Regions from separate parts of the Vibrio sp. KUL80 genome, predicted to be linked through region 2. Evidence: predicted binding sites of a transcription regulator. Region 2 holds the regulator's gene; the other holds the start of a gene.

Region 1 (12,252 bases), 990 kb from region 2:
CCCAGCCTCCCCTTAGTAAGGGGAGGAGCCAGTGCTCGCTATCGCGCAGCATATTAAAAGGCGATGCGACGATAGGAGCTAGCCTTGTGTTCTCCCCCTTGATAAGGGGGAGTTAGAGGGGGTAAAGCGGACTAACAGTTAGCGATTGAAGCTAGGTTCAAGCTCCGCGTTTCCACCCCTCCCAGCCTCCCCTTAGCAATGGGAGGAGCCATAGGCTCGCTATCGCGCCGCCTAATATAAGTGAAGCTGAGTGAAGAACATCCGAACAGTTGAAGCGATGCGACGGTAGGAGCTAGCCTTGTGTTCTTCCCCTAATATAGGGGGAGCTAGAGGGGGTAAATCGGACCAACAGTTAGCGATTGAAGCTAGATTCAATCTCTGCGTTTCCACCCCTCCCAGCCTCCCCTTAGTAAGGGGAGGAGCCAGTGCTCGCTATCGCGCAGCATATTAAAAGGCGATGCGACGATAGGAGCTAGCCTTGTGTTCTCCCCCTTGATAAGGGGGAGTTAGAGGGGGTAAAGCGGACTAACAGTTAGCGATTGAAGCTAGGTTCAGCCATCGCGTTTCCACCCCTCCCGGCCTCCCGGCTACGCGCCCCGCTTGCAAGGGGAGGAGCTATAAGCTCGCTTCGCGAAGCTCACTAAAAGGCGATGCGACGAGAGGAGCTAGCCTTGTGTTCTCCCCTAATATAGGGGGAGCTAGAGGGGGTAAAGCGGACTAACAGTTAGCGTCTGAAGCTAGATTCAGCCTCCGCGTTCACCCCTCCCAGCCTCCCCTTAGCAAGGGGAGGAGCTATAAGCTCGCTGCCGCTAAGCTTACGAAAAGGCAAATGCGACAATAGGAGCTAGCCCAGTGTTCTCCCCCCTAAAATAGGGGACCTAGAGGGGGTAAAGCGGACTAACAGCTAGCGCCTGAAGCTAGATTCAGCCTCCGCGTTTCACCCCTCCCAGCTACGCGCCCCGCTAACAAGGGGAGGTGCTATAGGCTCGCTATTACGCCGCTTAAGCGACTTTAATCCCTTCCAAATGCTGCTGACATTGTGCTCGCGCAGTCCCAAAAAACGCTTGTAAATAGTGCTTATCTTTCTCACCATTCCGAACCGCGGCGAACAAGCGTCGCCACAAACCATCACCCAGCGGGCGACTGGTAATTAATCCCTGACGTGAAAACTCACTAACCGCCCAATTCGGCAGCGCAGCGACCCCTAAACCCGCGGAAACCATCTGAACCAGCATCAGTGTATTGTCCGCTTGCTTCCATTTATTGGGCTCAATTCCTGCTGGCGTTAGAAAGTGTTTAACCACGTCGAGACGCTGCTTTTGTACTGGATAGGTAAGTAAGGTTTGGTCCGCCAGGTCCTCTGGCTCAATATACTCTTTTTCAGCTAATGGATGGGATAGGGAAGTAACCAAGCGCATCTCGAAATCAAACAAAGGTTCATAATGCACTTCAGAGCGAGGTTGGATGTCTGAGGTGATCACGAGATCTAACTCACCACCGACCAACGCAGGGAGTGGTTCAAACCCAAAACCAGAAGAAAAGTCGAGCTCGACATGCGGCCATGCGAGTTGGTATTCCTTAAGGGCAGGCATGAGCCATTGAAAACAGGAGTGACAGTCTATCGCCATATGAAGTCTGCCATTCACATCCTCTTTTAATCCTGCAAGGTCGCCTTCTGCTTGAGCGATTCTAGGCAGAACCTCATTAGCTAAGTTAAGAAGGATCTCACCCTCAGAAGTAAACTTCACCGGACGAGTTTTGCGAATAAAAAGTTGGGAGCCGATACGAGCTTCAAGATCTTTTAATTGATGAGACAGCGCCGACTGCGTCAAGTGTAACGATGTCGCCGTTGCTGTTAATGATCCTGTGTCCCGCAGCGACGCGAGCGTTTTTAAGTGCTTTAACTCAATCATGAAATTCCCTCATCCTTAATCCCTTTTCATTAACTTACCGCGCTTTTAAGGATATGTAAACGTCTAGACGTCCAAATGAGGGATTCTTCCTTCATGAGAATCCTTCATATTTATGGTGAATGAATTGCGATTGTTCATGTTGTGCGGTTGAGAGATGCTTTAGCCATCCAGACTGCTAACGAAAAATAAAAGGACAATACTATGACAGCAACGCACATTCTTGGTTACCCGCGCATTGGTGAAAAACGTGAGCTTAAGTTCGCCCTAGAGAAATACTGGCGCGGTGAGCTGGACCAAAACGGCTTAAAGGAAGTCGCGGCGACAATCCGTAACGAGAACTGGGCACGCCAACAGCAAGATGGCCTCGACTTTGTAACAGCAGGGGACTTTGCTTGGTATGACCATGTATTAGGTACGAGTTTGTTACTAGGTCACGTGCCTAAACGCCATAACAAGGGTTTCCCGGACCTAGATACCCTGTTCCGAATCGGTCGTGGTCAGTCTCAATCAAATTGTGACTGTGCAGGTGAAGCAGCATCAGACATGACTAAGTGGTTCAACACCAACTATCACTACATAGTCCCTGAGTTCTCGTCTGATGATCAGTTTAAAGTGAGCTGGACACAGCTGTTTGATGAAATTAATGAGGCTCAGCAGCAAGGGCATAAAGTAAAACCCGTACTACTAGGTCCTCTGAGCTACTTGTATCTCGGTAAAGAGGTGGAACAAGGGTTCGATCGTTTGTCACTGCTTCCAAGACTGCTTACTGCCTACCAAGCAATTTTCGCTAAGTTTGAAAAACTAGGCATCGAGTGGGTACAAGTTGATGAACCTATCTTGGCATTGGAGTTGGACAAAGTCTGGTTAGATAGCTTCAAACTCGCGTATCAAGTGATTCGCAGTGACGTGAAAGTACTGCTGGCAACTTACTTTGATTCTGTCGTCGATTCACTGGATAAGATTACTGAGCTCGACGTCGATGGTCTTCATATCGATATCGCTGCAGCGCCAGCACAGCTAGAGTCAGTCGTGGAACAGCTACCAAGTGAGTGGGTGTTGTCTGCGGGTATCATTAATGGTCGAAATGTGTGGCGTGCTAATTTGCATAGTGCACTGCAAACACTCAAGCCAATTAAGGAGCAGTTGGGTGAAAGGCTATGGGTTGCTTCGTCTTGTTCACTACTTCACAGCCCGGTGAATGTTGAGCATGAAACTAAGCTTCCAGAAGGCACGAAAAACTGGTTCTCGTTTGCGAAGCAAAAAGTATCGGAAGTGTCGTGGCTTGCCAAAGCTCTGGATGGTGATCGTGAAGCTATCGAATACTGCGCCCAATATAGTCAGCCAATTCTAGACCGCGCTCGCTCTACGTGGGTAAACAAGCCGCAAGTACAAAACCGAGTGGCTGCACTTACTGCGACAAGTGGCGACCGCAGCGCCCCTTACATCGAGCGTGCTCATCACCAGCAAGAGGTGCTAAAACTTCCTAAGCTGCCTACAACGACTATTGGTTCGTTCCCTCAAACTGCTGAGGTGCGTAAGAGCCGTGCAGCGTTCAAGCGTGGTGAGATCGGTGTCGCTGAATATGAGTCATTAATGAAAGGCTTTATCAAAGATACCGTTGAGCGCCAAGAAGCCACCGGCCTTGATGTGCTGGTTCATGGCGAAGCTGAGCGCAACGATATGGTGGAGTACTTTGCCGAGAACTTATCAGGCTTTCAAACTACGGAGTTTGGTTGGGTACAAAGTTATGGCTCACGCTGCGTGAAACCGGCGATTGTTGTTGCAGATATTGAGCGAGATAAGCCGATTACAGTTGATTGGTCGACCTACGCACAGTCACTTACCGACAAACCAATGAAGGGCATGCTGACAGGCCCCGTGACGATTCTCTGCTGGACCTTCCCTCGCGAAGATGTCTCCCGTGAGACGATTGCGAACCAGTTGGCACTCGCGCTGCAAGATGAAGTGGACGCACTGCAAAACGCAAACATCAATATCATTCAGATTGATGAGCCAGCGATTCGTGAGGGTCTGCCTCTAAAACAACGTGACCATAAAGAGTACCTCGATTGGGCAGTGAACGCGTTCAAAGTATCGGCAGCGAGTGCACGACCAGAAACACAGATCCACACTCATATGTGTTACAGCGAGTTCAACGAGATTATTGAATCGGTCGCTGAGCTGGATGCGGATGTGATTACCATCGAAACCTCGCGTTCAAACATGGAACTTCTGAACGCGTTTGAAGAGTTTAACTATCCGAATGAGATTGGTCCTGGTGTGTATGACATCCACTCACCAAACATTCCTAAAGTGGAGTGGATAGAGCAGCTTATTGAGAAGGCGGCAAAGCGTATTCCAGTCGAAAGACTCTGGGTGAATCCAGATTGTGGTCTTAAAACCCGTAACTGGGAAGAAACGGAAGCGTCACTAACTAACCTGGTGCAAGCTGCGAAAAACTTGCGTGAGCGTCTATTGTAATAGGCGGTATTTGTTTTAGATGCAAAAAAGAACCCCACTTTTAAAAAGTGGGGTTTGTCTATTGTTCCGACCGAAACCAGTGTACTTCGGTCTTTTTGTCTACGTGTGGCTAAGCATTCTTAGGCGGCGTGAAAGCCATGAGCCCCGGTACTTTGCCCGTGTATTTTTCGATACGTACCAAGGAGGAGTTAGCCGCACAGCCGTTGGCTAAGCGCGAGGTAGGGATGTCACTTGTGAGCACGTTAGCGCCACCGTTACGACACATACCCGTCTCTGGGTCCAGATCTGGCCAGCCACCTTCGTGAATACACACGGAGCCTTGCTTAATGCCGTCTGTGACCAGAGCACCCACAAGAACTTGACCACGATCGTTAAACGCTCGAACTAAATCGCCACTTTGGATACCACGAGCTTTTGCATCCTCAGTGTTGATCGAAATCGGTTCACGGTCGGCAATCGCATACTCTTCACGCAGTTTGGCATAGTTAAATTGGCTATGTAGACGATGTGCAGCGTGAGCCGTCATAAGCTGTAACTCACCTTCTTTTGCAGAGCCGAAGAATTCCGTTGGTTCCATCCAGGTAGGGTGCGCTGGACAATCTTTGTATCCATAGCCTTCGATGGTCTTCGAATATATCTCGATCTTACCACTTGGCGTACCTAACGGGTTCATCACTGGGTCAGCTCTAAAGTCAGCATGGCGGACGAATGCCGCAGCTTTCTTATTAAACTTCATCTCAATGAGTTCATTGTCATCCCAGAACTTACCGAAGTTAGGCATACGAACGCGTGCAGCACGTCCGCCTTTTTGCGCCGCTTCATAGAAGCCTTTGAGCCAGTCCATCTCAGATTTGCCTTCGGTATACACATCGCGACCGCCGGCTTTGATCATCTCAGCCATATCGGCAAATACATCGAAGTCATTGCGAGCTTCGCCTTGAGGCTCGACGACTTGTTTCATAGGCACTAAGTGCTGGTTACTGTAGTCGCCGGTCATGGTCATATCGTTACGCTCGAATGACGTGGTAATAGGCAACACAATATCGGCATGCTTAGCAGCCGCAGTCCAATAGATTTCTGAAATCACGATCAACTCTGGCTTTTGCCACGCTTTGATCAGACGGTTGGTGTCTTGGTGGTGAGTAAAGTTAGCACCGCCAGCCCACCAAATCATTTTGATTTCAGGGAAGGTTTTCTCATGGCCATTATGCTGATATTTTTGGCCTGGGTTTTCCAGAGCTTCGACGATTCGAGCTACTGGGAATGAGTTAACGGCACCGGAGACTGCCCAATCATTACCCGCAGAGGAACCACCACCGATAGATGCTGAAATTGCCGGTAATACACCTGCATCTCGAGTAGGGTTACCACCATTAGAATAGTGATAAGAGAAGCCAAAACCACCACCTGGGAGGCCAATCTGTCCAAGCATTGCTGCAAGAGTAGCAATCATCCAGTGGCGCTGCTCACCAAATTGCTGACGCTGAATACCCCAGCCGGCCATTAACATGGTGCGGTTTGAGCTAAAGATTTCCGCAAGAAGCTCAATCTGCTTCGCAGGCACTCCAGTGATATCGGCAGCCCACTCAGAGGTCTTTTCGACACCATCTTCTTTACCTAGCAGATACGCTTCGAACTGATCGTAGCCCGTCGTGTATTTATCTAAGAAAGCTTTATCGTGCTTGCCATTCTTAACCAGTGTATGTGCGATACCCATTAGCATAGCGACATCAGTCATTGGACGCGGAGCGATCCACTGGATCTTGTCTTCGAAGAAGTCGATGGTTTCAGAGCGCATTGGGTCAATCGCGATGATCGTCTTGCCCGACTTCTTAAGCTGGTGGAAGAACTCAAGACCAGAGCAGTCCGTTGAGCTCCAAGCAATCTTAAGTGTATTGAGAGGGTTCATACCCCAAAGTACAACAACGTCGCTGTGCTCAAGAACCATTGGGTGTGTTGTTTGCTGCTCATAGACCTCAATAGAACCCATCACGTGGGGCATGATGACCTGTGCGGCACCCGTAGAGTAGTCTCCTAGGTGGCCAGAGTAACCGCCCGCCATACTCATATAGCGTTGAAGTAGGGTCTGTGCCTTGTGAAGTACACCAGAAGAGCGCCAACCATAGGAGCCGGCAAAGATGGATTCTGGCCCATTCGCCTGACGAATACGCATATGTTGTTCGTGAATGAGTTTGTAGGCATCGTCCCAAGACACGCGTACATATTCATCTTTGCCGCGCTCACCAGATGGTGCTGCTGGGTTGTCGAGATAGCCTTTACGTACCATCGGGTATTTGATTCGAGCCTTAGTGTAAACCTGATCAGGGCCAGTAGTCTGTAGGCTATTGGGTACTGTTTGCGCGAGCGCATTCTTACTAGCGACCAGCTTGCCATCTTTGACTTCACATAACATTGGTCCCATACGACCTGCTGTTAACACACCAGAACCTCGCTTAGAGGCAGCAACTGCAGATAGGGGAGTGAGGGAGGTAAACGCCAAAGCGCCCGCAGCCATGCTTGAGCCTTTGAGGAATCCACGACGTGTAATATCTGTCATATCTCTTTCCTTATTGTTTTAGTGACCAGCCACGTCTTTTGCGTGGTTTTGGAAGAATTTGGTGAGAATCTCGAGATCCAGAGCTGAGATATCCGTTCTGTCACCCATGCCTTTAGCAACGGGACCCCAGGCGTTGACGGTAAAGTGGTTGGCAGGGATCTTGGTGTGACAAGTCGCGCAGTAGACGTTATCTAGCTCTTCTGCATAGCTCCAAAGTGGCTCAGGAGTACCTAATACCGGTGCTTCGATGACGGCTGCTAGTGTTGCTGTACGCCATTCGTTGCCATACTCGTCAGCCTCAAACTCGCCTACAGTTAACGCTTGCTGGCCTGCATCACTCAACATGGCAATAATGTTTCTCTGTCCACGACCCATGTAAAGCACCTGTTCCGCGCCTTTCATTTGGTAACCAGAGATCTCTATATTGCGAGCATTGTCTTGTGTTGATTTAACCGTCATCTCAACCGCTGGGTTAATGCTGCCGAGCTCGTCAAGGTCGATTTTCGCAACTGAGTAAACGGTCGAAGCGTCAGCTGCCGTGCTTTCAGTTTGAGCGACGACGCGATTGTATGCCTCGCTGTCGAGCTCTGGCTCTGGTGCGAAGTGGGCAACACCTTTATGGCAATCGATGCAGGTTTGGTTATTGGCAATGCCATACTCATGCATCTTCGCGGCGTCTTCAGATTGCTCGTAGCTGTCCATGGCATCGAAAGAGTGGCATGAACGGCAAGTAGCGGAATCATTGGCACGAAGCTGGGCCCATACTGCTTCAGCCATTTCCATACGATGAGCTTCATACTTGTCTTCATCGTCAATCTTGCCAGTGACAAACTCGTGGTAGATATCTTTGGTGGCACGGATTTTCGTGATGACGTAATCAACGGGGTCGGTAGGAATATGGCAGTCAGAACACTCAGCTCTGATGCCTTTTGCGTTAGTGAAGTGGATAGAGCCTTGGTATTCCTCGTAAGGAATCTGCATTGAGTGACAAGATAAGCAAAACTCAGTACTGGAGGTCTTGTGCATGATTGCAGCTGTACCGCCCAGCGAGAGCCAGCCAACTAAGATACCGAGGGTAGCAACGACTAGAATGTGTCTTTTTTTTATTTTCATAAGCACTTATTAATAATTGTGTCATTTTATTTTCTATCTCTACGCTACTCCTTTAGTGGTATCCTTTGACTTGATTTAAATCATAAATAACCCCTCAATTAATGTGGGTTATCGGAATTGTGCAAAAGCTCACTTTTTATCATCAGATAAGAAATGGGGAGGAAACGCAGTACGAAGAAAGCTCGCGGATTGTTACTCCCTCATTGTGAAAAATAGTTTTTAGGCTTAATTGAAAGGCGTGAAAAATGGATGACCGATAAAAAAAGAGGCTTGCATATGCAAGCCTCTTTGGTGGAATAGAGTTATCGCTTTAGTTAGGAAGCGGCTGACTACAGTACTGTTGAGTCACCATTTGATCTATCATCAACTGGCCACGCGTGTTGCGGATCATGATGCGGTAAGCGAGCCCTAAATCGAGATTCGCTTTCACTTCGCGGTCTGTACAGTAATAGTTCATACTATTGCGAAGAAGCTGATCTAATGACAAAGCGCCTTTAGCATCAGTATTGTAGAGCATCATAATTTCAACCACGCCTTTGCTTGCTGATGCTTTCATGATCGACAGCGGGCCTTGCTCAATAGGCAAACCAGAAGAAATCACACTAGCGCGACTTTGCGCTAAAAGTTCGAGTTTACGGCGCTCGTCTTCACCTGTGCTCGAACAACCCGCCAGCACCGTGAGTGCGGCAATTGCTAGCCAACTTAGTTTATTTTTCATTGTGCTATTTATCGCTATTAAAGTACTTTCTTGAATGGTTTAACGATGACATTTTCGTAAACGCCAGCTTCAATGTATGGATCAGCATCAGCCCAAGCTTGAGCCGCTGCAAGCGATTCAAACTCTGCGATTACCGTTGAGCCAGTGAAACCCGCTTCACCTGGGTTCTCACTATCAATAGCGGGCATTGGACCTGCGGTCAGAAGACGACCTTCATCACGTAGTGCTTGAAGTCTTTCTAGGTGCTGTGGGCGTACACTCAGACGCTTTTCTAGCGAGTTCTCGACATCTTGAGAAAAAATAACGTACCACATATTTGTATCCTTCAAATAGTTCAGTAACTTAAATTCTTTCTATAAGATGTCATTTTTTCACTGAAAAGTCATCGTTAGGTGTCGCTTAATTTGGATTAATTGGACGTGGACGCCCATCTACATCAATTGCAACGTAGTTAAAGGTGGCTTCACAGACCTGATAACGCTCACCAACACCCTCAATGCTGACGGGTTTCACCCAAACATCCAGGTTGATGGACATTGATGTATTGCCGATGCGAGTACACTCGCCATAACAGCAAACCACGTCACCTACTTTAACTGGGTGCTTAAAGGTGATGCCTGAAACAGAAACGGTAACGATACGTCCAAGTGAAATTTCTTTTGCGAGGATACCGCCAGCAAGGTCAAGCTGAGACATGATCCAACCACCGAAAATATCACCATTGGCATTGGTGTTTTCCGGCATCGCTAATGTACGAGTGATTAGTTGGCCTTTAGGAGTGTTCGATGTTGTATTTGTCATGATTATAATCTTCCAGAAACAGCACAGCGACCCGTAGGTCGCTGATTCTTAGTCGTTCGCGGAGTATACAAAAGATCCGCCGCTGTTCAAGACGTATGATCTTGGTTCTCATTTTTGGTGTCTTCGTCGGCTTGCTCTTTCGGCATGTGCTTATAGATGTAAATGCCAGTAAAGACAGTAAAAAGTAGAGTCGCGATGAGCAGCCCAAACACTTTGAAGTTGACCCACACATCAAGTGGCAATGAGTACGCGACGTAAATATTCAGACCAGCGCAAAATGAGAAGAAGCCGACCCATGCGTAATTCACTTTTGCCCAGACACTATCCGGTAGGGTTAGCTCTTTGCCTAACATACCTTTGATCAAGCCACGCCCCATTGCATGAGTCACTGCGAGTGCGATGGCGAACAGCGCATAAACAATGGTGACTTTCCACTTAATGAAGTTGTCATCATGGAAGAAGATGGTCATGCCGCCGAATACTGCCACCATAGCAAACGTAATGAGCTGCATTTTTTCTACTTTCTTGTATAGAAGGTAGGTCACACCTATTTGAACGGCAGTGGCTATGATAAGCGCCCCTGTTGCCACGTAAATATCCTGCATTTTGTACAAGACGAAGAAAATAATCAGGGGAATAAAGTCGAGTAGTTGCTTCATTGGTTGAGCTAAGCCTTTTTATAGAATATCGCTGTAGTGTATCGAAAAGTCCTCGCAGCATAAAACGGTAATAGGAGGCTGGAAGCAGTAACACAGTTTTCATTATTACTATTATCTAGCACGTCAATTGCACCAGAATGCAGCAGCTATTGATAGAATAGCGCCTGTAAATGTTTACGAAATGTTAACAACCGAGTTTTTGCTCTATTCTTGTTTATTACAGATTTGTTGCATATGTTTTTACTTCAATCGGATGTTGGTTAACTGATTGAATTATAAGTATTAATTATATCAATAATATTCAAGGATTTCAGAATGAACAATGTAACACGTCAAGCTAGGTGGCTTATTGGAACGTCGAGTATAGCCATGGCTATGTCGGTAAATGCAGCAGAGCTTGTTGAAATGACCGATGCCACTAAGGCACAAGCGCTTATCGACGCGCAGTTTAGTATCGTCCCTCAAGCCGATGCTTACACAGAGATCAAACGTGTCACCCTGCCAAATGGAAAGACCAAGGTGAAATATCAACAGCTCTATCAGGGATTGCCGGTCTATGATGCAACAATCACATCGACCAAAGGAGAGCAGGGTATCTCAGAAGTATACGGTGTGATGGCTCAAGGATTGGCAAGTGATATACCCGTGGTCAAACCAAACATTTCAAGCGATGAAGCGTTAGAGCTTGCAGAGCGTCATCACTTTACACTGCATAGCGCAGTGACCAGCGATAAACCAGACATTGAAAATCGCCATTCGAAACTCATGGTGAGAGTCGGAGAGGACCAAGTTGCACGTATGGTGTATCTGGTCGACTTTTTTGTGGCCGGTGAGTCGCCAGAGCGACCGTTTATGTTTGTCGACGCAGAGTCTGGGATGATCTTGGACTCTTGGGATGGCATTAACCACGCTCATGCAACGGGGCCCGGTGGAAACAGTAAAACTGGCGCGTATTACTTCGGACAGGACTTCCCGTCTATTTTAATAAGTAAGTCGGGTAACACCTGCACGATGTCGAATGAGAACGTAAAAACGGTCAACCTTAACGGCGCCACCTCGGGCTCGACGGCGTTCAGTTATACGTGTAATGATTCAACCAACTACAACGATTACAAGACAGTTAATGGTGCCTACTCGCCAATAAACGATGCTCAGTACTTCGGTAATGTGGTGTTTGATATGTTCCAAGACTGGATGCAAACGGCACCCTTGACCTTTCAACTGACGATGCGCGTTCACTACGGAAGTAACTACGAGAATGCGTTCTGGAATGGTTCGTCGATGACCTTCGGAGACGGCCAGAATCGTTTCTACCCATTGGTGGATATAAACGTGAGTGCCCATGAGGTGAGTCATGGTTTCACCGAGCAAAACTCAGGCTTGGTTTACAAAGACATGTCGGGTGGTATGAATGAAGCCTACTCGGATATCGCGGGTGAAGCGGCAGAATATTACATGCGTGGCAGCGTCGACTGGATTGTGGGTGCGGATATCTTCAAAAGCGATGGTGGCCTTCGTTACTTTGACCAACCTTCGAAAGACGGTAAGAGCATTGATGATGCTTCGCAATACTATGATGGCATTAATGTTCACTATTCGAGTGGCGTCTTCAATCGAGCGTTTTATTTGCTGAGCACCAAATACAACTGGGATATTAAATCGGGTTTTCAGGTGTTTACTCTGGCGAACCAAATGTATTGGGGAGCGAACAGTACCTTTGATCAAGGTGGTTGCGGAGTGGCGAAAGCTGCAGATGATTTGTCGTTTAACCGCGACAATGTTGTAAAAGCCTTTGCTGAAGTAGGTGTGGACGCTAGCTGTGGGGTAACAACGCCAACACCAGACAATGAACTCAAGCTTGGACAATCAATTACAGGTCTTAGCGGTGCATATAACAGCACCGACTACTACACCTTCAAACTTGAGAGTAGTGCAACCGTCACGGTTGCTATCGAAGGTGGTGCAGGAGATGCCGATCTCTACGCACAGAAAGGCAGTAAACCGACTACT
Region 2 (12,252 bases):
GCCATCGAAATCATGCATGAAGTCATGTACGCAATGATGAAACTGCGCGACAAGCTAGTGAAAGAGTATCACCACCCTGGTTTCGCCATCCCTAGCCCTACCCTTAACCTTGGCCATATTCATGGCGGTGACAGCGCTAACCGGATCTGTGGCTGCTGTGAACTGCATTACGATGTGAGACCGCTGCCGGGTATCAGCTTAGATGGTTTAGATAACCTATTGCGTGATGCACTCAAAGAAGTGGAAGCGAAATGGCCGGGGCGCTTAACCATTACCGCGCTACACGAGCCAATTCCTGGCTATGAGTGCGATCATAAACACCCATTTGTTGGTGGAATGGAAACATTGTGTGAAACCCCATCAGAAACGGTTAACTATTGTACTGAAGCACCATTTTTGCAGCAGCTGTGCCCAACCTTGGTGCTCGGCCCAGGCTCAATAGACCAAGCTCACCAGCCAGATGAGTTCTTAAGCTTTGATTTTATTGACCCGACCATAGATATTTTAGCCAAAGCAATGCGCCAATATTGCTTCGAGTGATCGATATTCTGTAATAAATTTTCAACAATTCAACCTTTTAACTCGACCAAGTGTGCGTTTTTCGTGCCAGCACGATAAATGCAAACTTGGTTTACTTTATTTGACTCGCACTAACATTTTTCGCTAGATTGTGAGGCTGATAAGGAATAACGGATGTAGTTAAATTACAAGGCAGGACGACTATGAACGAAAAATATGCCCCATTGAAGAGCAATGTTAGGATGCTAGGGCACCTGTTGGGTAACACCATCAGGGAAGCGCATGGAGACGAGATCCTAGAGAAAGTGGAGAAGATTCGTAAGCTTTCTAAATCCGTAGTACGCGCAGGCAATGAAGCCGATCGTGACATTCTCATTGAAGAGATTAAAAACCTGCCAAATGAGCAACTGACCCCAGTCGCTCGCGCATTTAACCAGTTCCTAAACCTCACCAACATCGCCGATCAATACCATACGATCTCGCGCAGCTGCGAAGCCGATGTGTGTGAACCAGACCCAATCTACACCCTATTTTCTAAACTTAGCCAGCAAGATGTCAGCAAGTTTGATACCGTTCAGGCCGTTCGCGATCTCAACATCGAGCTTGTACTGACCGCTCACCCAACAGAAATCACTCGCCGTACCATGATCAACAAGCTGGTCAAAATTAACGAGTGTCTTTCTAAGCTAGAGCTTAACGAGCTGTCTGATAAAGAGCGCAAGAAAACCGAACGTCGCCTGGAGCAGCTCATCTCGCAAAGTTGGCACTCAGATGTGATCCGTCAGCAGCGCCCAACGCCGCTTGATGAAGCGAAATGGGGCTTTGCCGTGGTTGAGAACTCACTATGGGATGCGGTTCCTGAGTTCTTGCGTGAGTTTGACGAGCGCCTAAAAGGCTATTTAGACGAAGGACTGCCGATCGATGCACGCCCAGTACACTTCTCATCTTGGATGGGTGGTGATCGCGACGGTAACCCATTCGTGACGCATAAAATCACGCGTGAAGTGATGCTACTGTCTCGCTGGAAAGCGGCTGAGCTTTATCTAAAAGATTTCCAAGAGCTTATCACTGAGCTTTCTATGGTTAAGTGTAACGATCAGGTTCGTGACCTTGCAGGTGACGAACACGAACCATACCGCGCCATTTTGAAACCAGTTCGTAAGCTATTGATTGATACATTGGAAGTGCTAGAAGCACAAATCAATCAACAAGACGTGCCGAACAAGCCAATCCTTGAAGACATCTCCCAGCTATGGGAACCGCTCATGGCTTGCTACAAGTCACTTCGTGAAAGTGGTATGGCCATCATTGCCGATGGTTCACTACTTGACACTCTTCGCCGCGTGAAGGCGTTCGGTGTTCACCTAGTACGTCTCGATATCCGTCAAGAAAGCACACGTCACTCAGATGTTATCTCTGAGCTAACGCGCCACCTTGGTCTAGGCGACTACGACCAGTGGAGCGAGCAAGACAAGGTTTCTTTCCTTATCAACGAGCTAAGCTCAAAGCGTCCATTGTTACCACGCGATTGGGAACCTTCAGAGCCAGTTCAAGAAGTGCTCGATACGTGCCGAGTGATTGCATCACAATCACGTGAAGCGTTTGGTGCTTATGTTATCTCTATGGCCCGCACGGCCTCTGACGTGCTAGCTGTGCACCTTATTCTTCAAGAGTGTGGCTGTAAGTTCCGTATGGACGTTTGCCCACTGTTTGAAACCCTTGATGACCTGAACAACTCTGAAGCAGTGATGAAGCAGCTGTTCGATATCGACTGGTATCGTGGCTACATCCAAAACCATCAAATGGTCATGATCGGCTACTCTGACTCAGCAAAAGACGCCGGCGTGATGGCGGCAGGCTGGGCACAGTACAGCGCGATGGAAAAACTGGTTGAAGTTGGTGAAGAAGCGGGTATCGACATCACCCTATTCCACGGCCGTGGCGGTACGATTGGTCGTGGTGGTGCGCCAGCACACGCAGCCCTGCTATCTCAGCCACCTAAGAGCCTAAAAGGCGGCCTGCGTGTGACTGAGCAAGGCGAGATGATCCGCTTTAAACTGGGTCTACCTGAAATTGCGGTTAACAGCTTTAACCTATACGCAAGTGCAATTCTGGAAGCGAACCTAATGCCGCCACCAGAGCCGAAACAAGATTGGCGCGACCTAATGGAAGTGCTCTCTGAAGTATCATGCGATGCGTATCGTAAAGTGGTTCGCGGCGAGCCGGACTTTGTTCCTTACTTCCGCCAAGCAACGCCTGAGCTGGAGCTGGGCAAACTGCCTCTTGGCTCTCGCCCTGCGAAACGTAACCCGAATGGCGGCGTAGAAAGCCTGCGTGCGATTCCATGGATCTTCTCATGGAGCCAAAACCGTCTGGTTCTTCCTGCATGGCTTGGTGCTGGTGAGGCAATTCAATACTCTATCGATAAAGGTCACCAAGCACTGCTTGAAGAGATGTGTCGCGAATGGCCATTCTTCTCAACGCGTCTAGGCATGCTAGAGATGGTTTACACCAAGTGTAATATGGAAATCTCTCGATACTACGACAAGCGTCTAGCGGATCCAGAATTGCTGCCGCTTGGTGACAAGCTGCGTGGTCAATTGCAAAAAGACATTGTTGCGGTACTGAACGTAGAAAACCACAACCACCTGATGCAAAGCGACCCTTGGGGTCAAGAATCGATTCGCCTGCGCAACATCTATGTTGAGCCTCTCAACATGCTGCAAGCCGAGCTGCTATATCGTACTCGTCAAAGCGAAGAAACCGAGTCTGAGCTAGAAGAAGCACTGATGGTAACCATCGCTGGCATCGCGGCTGGTATGCGAAATACTGGCTAAACGATATATTATTTTACAAAAGAGACAAAAGGTCGCACATTGCGGCCTTTTCTTTTTACTGGCATACTTACTGAGAGTTTTGTTAGTTTTTTGAAGTGGTATCGCATTCTATTCCACTTTTTGCTTATATAATTCAGATATAATTACATTCCGCTGTTCGATAAATAAAAAAACACGACGTCAGCAGCGCGGGTCACATGTTCATGTGGCTGTCTAGGTGACAAAGGCTTTAAACACGGTTATTAGTGCCCACATTTGTGCGGTGCGCTGTTCTTTTGTGCGATACACAGTGCTTTGTAACACGCATAGCTCTTTGCGAGACAAATGCACTTTGCGCGAGTTTCCCGGAATCACGGCAGATTCCAGGGCGCTTGCTCGGTGCTCACACGGTTAACCGCAAACGCACTTATAAGAACAATATAACTATTACTAAGATTTTGACCATTTGGATTTAAGACATGTCACTACCACACGTTATCCTTACTGTCCTAAGCACTCGTGACGCGACTGGCTACGACATTACTAAGGAATTTTCTGCTAGCATCGGTTACTTCTGGAAGGCAAGCCACCAGCAGGTTTACCGTGAGCTAAACAAGATGGCTGATAAAGCCCTCGTTACCTGTAAACTTGAGCCTCAGGAAGGCAAACCAGACCGTAAGGTTTACTCAATCACTGACGCTGGCCGCGGGGCGCTTGGCGAGTGGTTTGAGCAACCAACCGTACACCCAACCGTTCGTGATGAGTTCTCAGCGAAGCTAGCGGCTTGTGCAGTTCAGCCTTCAGCGGCGTTCCGCATCCAACTCGAAGAGCTTATCGAAGAGTCTAAAAAGCTGGTTGCACACTACCGTGAGATTGAAGCAGCCTACTACGCAACACCAAGCACGCTAGAGAAGCACGCACGCCTTGAGCGTCTGACTCTTCGTCGCAACCTACTTGCACGTCAAGCATGGTTAGACTGGGCCGAAGAAGCGCTTGCTGAGCTAGAAGCACTCGCGTAATCAACTACTGATTCAACGCATAGCAAAACGCCAGTCTACAAAGACTGGCGTTTTTTGTTTGGGACTAAAACTCTCGGTTATGCTTCAGGGCGAACGCCGAGTGTGTGGCACAGTGCGTAAGTCATTTCTGCGCGGTTTAGGGTGTAGAAGTGGAAATCTTTTACACCTTCACGGCTCAGTACACGCACCATATCGATCGCTTGGCTCGCACCCACCAATTGGCGAGTCATTAGGTCGTCATCTAGACCTTCAAACTGTTTTTGCATCCAACCTGGTACTTTCACCTTGTTCATCGCTGCAAAGCGTGACGCTTGTTTAAAGTTGGTCACAGGCAGAATACCTGGAACAATCTCTACATCGATACCAGCCGCTACACAGCGGTCACGAAAGCGTAGGTAGCTCTCTACATCAAAGAAGAACTGAGTGATCGCACGGTTCGCACCCGCATCCACTTTACGCTTTAGGTTAAGAAGATCCGCTTGTGCACTCTTCGCTTCTGGGTGAACCTCAGGGAACGCAGCGACTGAAATATCAAAATCATGGCGAGATTTTAGTAGTTCAACTAGGTCAGACGCATACATGTCTGGCTGACCGCCGCCTTCTGGAATATCACCACGCAGAGCAACGATGTTCTTAATGCCATTCGCCCAGTAATCTTCGGCGATATCGATAAGCTCATCACGTGACGCATCAATACAAGTTAGGTGCGGCGCTGCCACAAGGCCTGTCTCTGATTTAATTTCTTTGATGATAGAGTGCGTACGGTCACGCTCACCAGAGTTAGCACCGTAAGTCACTGAGACAAACTTAGGCTTGAGTGTTTTTAGGCGATGAACCGATTTCCACAGCGTCTCTTCCATTGTCGGCGTGCTCGGCGGAAAGAACTCGAATGAAACATTAATATTGTCCGATAGCTCAGCAATATTCTGGTTCAAAGCATCAATGTGGCCTGCGTGTGTGTATCCCATGGTCCTCTCCCTAATCACCAAGATTGGTTATCCCATCCAATCTCAGATTAAAACCTGTCTGTCTTTAAATGATGATTTTTTAATTTTTGACGTTTAGACGTCTATATGTCTACAGAATGAAATGAATGGGTTTTAAAGTCAATAGAGGGATTATGAATTTTTTTCATGTGGAGAGTTAGGGAAATTGAAGATCACAAACAAAAACAGGGAAACGATTTCTCGTTTCCCTGTTTTTGTTTAGAAGAAGCTCGACATCAAATTCAAATCCGACTGAATCGCCCCTGCAGTCACTTCTCGACCGGCACCAGGACCACGGATAACCAGCGGATTGTCTTTATACCACTTACTCTCAATCGCAAAGATATTGTCGCAAGGCAGAAGGTTTGCCAGCGCATGCTCTTTTGACAGCGCTTCAATCCCTACACGAGCCTTACCTTGTCGATCTAAACGAGCAACATAACGCAGCACTTTGTCTTCACGTTGAGCCTTCTCTAAACGCTCTTGCAAGATTTCGCTAAGCAGCGTGGCTTTTTCAAAGAAGCCCTCGAGTGATAGCTCAGCAAGCTCTTCAGGCACCAAAGACTCCACCTCGACGGCGTCAGGCTCGATATCGAGTCCTGACTCACGAGCCAGGATGACTAGCTTACGCATCACATCAGAGCCATCGAGATCTGAGCGAGGATCTGGCTCGGTTAAGCCCTGCTGCCACGCTAGGTCGACAAGCTCTGCAAAAGGTACAGAGCCGTCAAACTGCTGGAACAACCACGACAAGGTGCCCGAGAAAATCCCTGAAAGCGCAACGATGTCATCACCACTTTCACGCAGGTCGCGAACGGTATGGTTTATTGGTAACCCTGCGCCCACAGTGGCGTTGTAGAGCCAGTGTCGACCGGTTTTCGAAAACGCATCTTGCACGGCGTGATAGTCATTACTTGGAGCAGAGCCCGCAACCTTGTTCGCTGAGATGAGGTGGAGACCATGCTCTGCGATGCTGACGTATCTTTCCGCCAGTGCCGCACTCGCCGTCACGTCTAACACCACGCCTTCATCATAGCCTTGGAGTGCCGCTAGGCGTTGTAACCAGATATCACCCTGGTATTCAATCGCTTCGTCTTCGTAACGCGTAAGTACCTGCTGCTCGTCGATGCCATCTTCATCAAACCAATAGGTTTGGCTATCGATAACCGCGACTAAGTTGAAACTCATACCACGACGTTTCTCGAGCTCGCTTTTCTGCTCTTTAAATAGTGATAGCCAGCTTGAGCCAATATTGCCTTTACCACACAGAGCCACCGCAACACGCTTTTGCGCTTGGAATAGCTGAGTATGGACCGATTTCACGAGAGGTTGAATGTCTGACTTACGTAGCACAGCAGCAAGACTCAACTGAGACTCAGCTTCTGAAATAAACTCAACTGGCGCATGTTTAAGTTGCTGATAGAAGCCAAAGCAGTGGTTGGCATTTTTAGTCACGCCCGCCCCTACCGCAGCCAGCATGGAATAGCCTTCTTTGAGCTTAATCTCAGCTTCAATCGCCAGGTCTTGCAGCTCAGTAAGCGCGCCAGAGGCAATTTCAGCGGTATAAGCAAGACGAAGTCGAGATTGGTCCGCCTGCGCTTCGAACGCTAACGGTGCCAATTGTGCACGCTTAAGACTATTAAGCACTTCAGTCTGTGCACGCTCAAAGTCGTGACCCGCACCAAATGCCAGTTCAATAAGCAGAACTTCATCGAGTGACGTGATGATTTTTGCGCCGCGCCCTGATGCAAGCACACGCTCAATGCGTGTTGAACCAGACTCAGATTGATAGCTGCAGCGTAGATTCAAGTCCATCGCACTTTGAGCAACAGGCTGAAGCGTGCGGCTGTGCAACACAGGTGCTGCAAGACGAGCCAGTTCGCTGGCTTCATCTAAACGCAGCAGAGGCAATAGACATGCATCGCTCACCACACGTGGATCCGCACTGTATACACCAGCCACATCACTCCATATCGTCACGCATGACACTTCCGCCAATGCGCCAATGACAGTAGCTGAATAGTCAGAACCATTACGACCCAGCAGCACGGTTTCGCCGCATTCACTTTGTGCCATAAAGCCAGTGATCACCACACGGTGATGCGCATGCTGCGCCAATACTTCTTTGATTAGCGGGTATGATTTAGCGCGGTCTACCTCTGGCTGAGTGCCGAACTCAGCGCGAAGGAAGGCTCTTGCGTCTTGTGCCACTGCAGGCAAATCGCTCTGTCTAAGCAGTGCTGCCAATAGGCGTGAAGACCACACCTCGCCGTGCCCTAATACCGATGCGCGCTCAGCGTCTGTGAGCGGATAGCTAAGCTCACCAAGCGTGCTAAATTCGTCGTGTAACTGAGAGACCAGACCTTCGGCTTCTTCACCTGTTAGTAGTGACTCCACCAGCTCAATCTGAAACTGTCGAAGCGCCTGCAGGTGCTCGTGAGCGATACGCCCATCTTTATTGAGCGCATCTAGAAATTCGATGAGACGGTTAGTGGTTTTACCCGCCGCCGAGACCACAATAAGGTCTTCTTCATTAGAGTAGTCTTTTAAGATAGAGACCACTCGGCGATAACATTCAGGGTCTGCTAAGCTGCTGCCGCCAAATTTGTGCAACTGCTTACCTTGTCTGTTATTCAGGGTACTGCTTTGACTCATGCCGGCTTATCCTCTAAATGCAGATGCTTTCTCAAACGCTTGGGCAAGGTCATCAATCAGATCTTGCGCGTCTTCTAGACCAACCGAAAGGCGAAGTAGCTGCTGAGAAACGCCCGCTTCGGCTAACGCTTCTTCACCCATCGCACGATGCGTCATAGAAGCAGGGTGGCAAATCAGACTTTCGACGCCGCCAAGAGACTCAGCGAGCGAGAATAGCTCTAGCTCACCAACAAAATACTTAAGCTGCTCAAAGCTACCAGCAAACTCAAAGCTCAGCATAGAGCCAAAGCCAGATTGCTGCTTCTTGGCAATCTCATGACCTGGGTGCTCAGGCAGGCTTGGGTGATAAATCACTTTCACCAATGGTTGCGGCTTAAGAAAATCTAGGATCTGTTGCGAGCTCTCTTCATGGATGCGCATGCGAGCGCCAAGGGTACGAATACCACGCAGCGTCATGTAGCTATCAAATGGCGTGCCCGTCGCACCGATGCAGTTGCCCCACCATGCGAGCTCTTCAGCATGCTCTTCGGTTTTAGTGATCACCACACCGCCAATCACGTCAGAGTGACCGTTGATATATTTGGTCGTTGAGTGAATCACAAAGTCTGCGCCAAGCTCGAGAGGCTTTTGGTACACTGGTGTCAAAAAGGTGTTGTCTACCGCTACCAGCGCACCGACCTTTTTCGCTTTTTCGCACACGGCGGCAATATCGACAACGCGCACAAGTGGATTAGACGGCGTTTCAAGTAAGATCAGTTTTGGCTTTTGCTCAAGCGCGGCATCGAAGGCTTGCTCGTCACTTTGGTCGACAAAGTTAACCTTGAAGTCCCCTTTTTGCGCACGCGTGTTGAACAAGCGGTACGTGCCGCCATAACAGTCATGGGGAGCAATAATCGTGTCTTCTGGACCTAAGAAAGCAGACACCCAAAGGTTGAGTGCAGAAGTACCACAGTTAGTCACTACCGCGCCTTTACCGGATTCCAGCTCATACAGAGCGGTTTCCAACAAACCTCGGTTTGGGTTTCCTGAGCGGGTGTAATCGTAAGTCGGCACTTCCCCAAACGCAGGGAAACCATAGTTAGTAGAGAGATAAATAGGTGGCACCACAGCGTGATGCTGGGTATCCGATTCGATACCAGTACGTACGGCTATTGTCGCTGGCTTCCGATTGCTCATAGAAACTTCCTTTCTCAGATCGCATGGCTAGTTGGTGTAACCACAGTGTCTACTTTTACCGGTAATATGGGAACCGGCAAACGCCACAAACGTTAAAGAATTAACATTGCATTAAAATAAATGTCCACATTCGTTGTCCCACTTTACTTTCCAAAATGTGAGACGTCAACACTTCTAGACGTCTATATGTCTTTGCTTATGGCAGTAAATCCCGCTAAAATTGCAGCATTCTTATTATTACTATTTATGATTAACAGAGCGAAGGTGTGTAATGGCAGATTGGAATGGTGAATACATTAGCCCATATGCGGAGCACGGTAAGAAAAGCGAGCAAGTAAAAAAAATCACAGTGTCTATCCCGCTGAAGGTGCTAAAGGTATTGACCGATGAGCGTACTCGTCGCCAAATCAATAACCTACGCCATGCAACCAACAGTGAACTATTGTGCGAAGCTTTCCTGCACGCGTACACTGGCCAGCCGCTTCCGACCGACGAAGATTTAAGAAAAGACCGTCCTGATGATATCCCAACAGAAGCGAAAGAGCTGATGACGGCGATGGGGATTGAGTTTGAAGCGTTTGATGAAGAGTAAGTATTAAACGGAAATACAAAAGACGGTATTGATACCGTCTTTTTTATTACTTTAAGTTCGTGCTATTACTAGCACCTCTTCTCGTCATCCTTTTTCATTCGTCATCCTCACGAAAGTGAGGATCTTTATCAGCGCGTATGGTGCTCAATTTGTGTGAGTCACTCGCTATGAAAGATCCCCTTTTTCAAGGGGATGACGAAAATGAGACTGGATGATGAGCAACAGCGAAACTAAACAGTGCAGAGCTAACAATAAGCTGTTGAACTATTAAGCCATATAGCTATCAGGCAACTCAATACGCGCCACACCAGATTCAACTGCTGCTTTCGCTACCGCTTTAGCCACACGAGGAAGCAAACGCGGGTCCATTGGCTTTGGAATGATGTAGTCCTTACCAAAGGTCAACGCCTCAACACCTGCGGCATTCAGTACGTCTTGTGGTACTGGCTCTTTCGCTAGCTCACGAATCGCTTCTACCGCTGCCAGTTTCATCTCATCATTAATCTCACTCGCACGCACATCAAGAGCGCCACGGAAGATAAACGGGAAACACAGCACGTTATTTACCTGGTTCGGGTAGTCTGAACGACCTGTACCCATAATTAGGTCATCACGAACCTGATGAGCAAGCTCAGGTTTGATTTCTGGATCTGGGTTTGAACACGCAAATACGATTGGCTTGTCCGCCATCAGCTTAAGCGCTTCTGGTGGCAACAGATCAGGACCGGATACACCTAGGAATAGGTCCGCACCTTCAATCACATCTTCTAGCGTGCGCTTATCTGTGTTGTTGGCAAACAGCTCTTTGTATTCGTTAAGATCGTCACGACGAGTGTGGATCACACCTTTGCGATCCAGCATGTAGATCTTCTCACGCATCGCGCCACATTTGATCAACAGCTCCATACACGCGATCGCCGCCGCGCCTGCACCTAGACAGACAATCGTAGTTTCTTTTAGATCTTTACCCTGAAGCTCGATAGCGTTGAGCATACCTGCTGCAGTAACAATCGCCGTGCCGTGCTGGTCATCGTGGAATACCGGCACATCACAACGTTCGATTAGGCGTCGTTCAATCTCAAAACAGTCTGGCGCTTTAATATCTTCTAGGTTGATACCACCAAAGGTGTCTGAAATGTTCGCAACAGTATCTACGAACTCATCGATAGTGCGGTGTTTTACTTCGATATCAATGGAATCTAGACCCGCGAAGCGTTTAAACAGTAACGCTTTACCTTCCATAACTGGCTTAGACGCCATTGGACCTAGGTTACCAAGACCTAGGATGGCGGTACCGTTAGAGATCACTGCAACCATATTGCCTTTCGCAGTGTATTTATAAACATTCTCGGCATTTTGCGCGATTTCACGTACAGGTTCTGCCACACCAGGGCTGTAGGCCAGTGCGAGATCAGCGGCTGAGTTGGCGGGTTTAGTTAATGCTACTTCGATTTTTCCAGGTACAGGGTTGGCATGGTAATCAAGCGCTTGCTGGCGAAATTCGTCAATTTGATGGTCATCGGACATGGTTAGCTATCCTGCTTTTATAAGACTGATTAGTTACTTAGATGTAATTATGAGTATAAGCCCGTTTATTTTTATTCGCGTTGCTTCTAAAGGGTTACACACACAGAGTGGGGACATTTGAACGGAGAGGAGGTATCTCTGATGTTCATTACTCTGACGAACTAATACTACGCGAGTTTATTAGGCTTTTGAATGGATGGAAGTGATGAAGCGAAGAAAAAAGTAGAGATAGGTAGCACGTTATGCAAGCGGATGTTGACAGGTAAACAAACAGCTAAAAAGCAAAAAGGACGCCGAAGCGTCCTTTTTTAATCTGCAAAAGTAATCATTACTTCTTGCTAGATAGAGCACCGAAACGCTTGTTGAAGCGATCAACACGGCCGCCAGTATCAACGATACGTTGCTTACCAGTGTAGAATGGGTGGCACTTATCACATACGTCTAGGTGGATAGAATCTTTACCTAGAGTAGAGTTGAATTCGAATGTGTTGCCGCAAGAGCAAGTTGCTGTTACAGCTTTGTATTCTGGGTGGATACCAGCTTTCATGGGAAACCTCAATAATTTAGGCCGTGTCGCCATCCGATTCTAAGCCGGACACCACACGTAGTTAATAAATAGATGATACCATCGCTTTGCATTTCAATATGAAAGCAAGAAGCCATGCCATCAAGGCGCAGTATAGTAATGAATAGTGCCAAGGGAATCAACTAAAATTGCGACTTTTTTCGCCACCTTCGGTGAGCCTTAGCCGATAAATTGATTATCCAGTCTATACAAGGCGACCCATACCGTTAGAATAGACGTCTTCTTTATCAATATCGACCTAACTATGCGCCCAAATGTCGCTCGAGTGGCTCTTCCCGTCCCACTTGATAAACAGTTTGACTACCTCGTCCCTGCTCACCTTTTTCCTGTGGTTGGCGGGCGCGTGTCTGTACCATTTGGACCAAAAACGCTCGTC

The links. Region 2 encodes MetJ, which represses methionine synthesis genes. Its sites were predicted from a motif close to TTAGACNTNTANANGTCTAA; they were not measured.
Region 1: metE (5-methyltetrahydropteroyltriglutamate--homocysteine S-methyltransferase) is a predicted target of MetJ. The motif match lies at 1,969-1,988, and genes of this name have one in related genera.

The regions. Positions count from the first base shown of each region.
Region 1 covers NZ_AP045841.1:1,283,269-1,295,520, forward strand. Annotated here, with positions in the region: gene metR (HTH-type transcriptional regulator MetR) at 1,002-1,913, opposite strand; gene metE (5-methyltetrahydropteroyltriglutamate--homocysteine S-methyltransferase) at 2,115-4,394, shown strand; gene AC6I8U_RS05895 (trimethylamine-N-oxide reductase 2) at 4,504-6,951, opposite strand; gene AC6I8U_RS05900 (NapC/NirT family cytochrome c) at 6,970-8,064, opposite strand; gene AC6I8U_RS05905 (GspS/AspS pilotin family protein) at 8,375-8,782, opposite strand; gene AC6I8U_RS05910 (YciI family protein) at 8,800-9,096, opposite strand; gene yciA (acyl-CoA thioester hydrolase YciA) at 9,182-9,583, opposite strand; gene AC6I8U_RS05920 (septation protein A) at 9,670-10,242, opposite strand; gene AC6I8U_RS05925 (M4 family metallopeptidase) at 10,558-12,252, shown strand, end outside.
Region 2 covers NZ_AP045841.1:289,732-301,983, reverse strand. Annotated here, with positions in the region: gene argE (acetylornithine deacetylase) at 1-540, shown strand, start outside; gene ppc (phosphoenolpyruvate carboxylase) at 723-3,356, shown strand; gene AC6I8U_RS01355 (PadR family transcriptional regulator) at 3,815-4,354, shown strand; gene metF (methylenetetrahydrofolate reductase) at 4,432-5,322, opposite strand; gene AC6I8U_RS01345 (bifunctional aspartate kinase/homoserine dehydrogenase II) at 5,560-7,995, opposite strand; gene AC6I8U_RS01340 (O-succinylhomoserine (thiol)-lyase) at 8,002-9,171, opposite strand; gene metJ (met regulon transcriptional regulator MetJ) at 9,443-9,763, shown strand; gene AC6I8U_RS01330 (malic enzyme-like NAD(P)-binding protein) at 10,031-11,290, opposite strand; gene rpmE (50S ribosomal protein L31) at 11,619-11,837, opposite strand; gene priA (primosomal protein N') at 12,121-12,252, shown strand, end outside.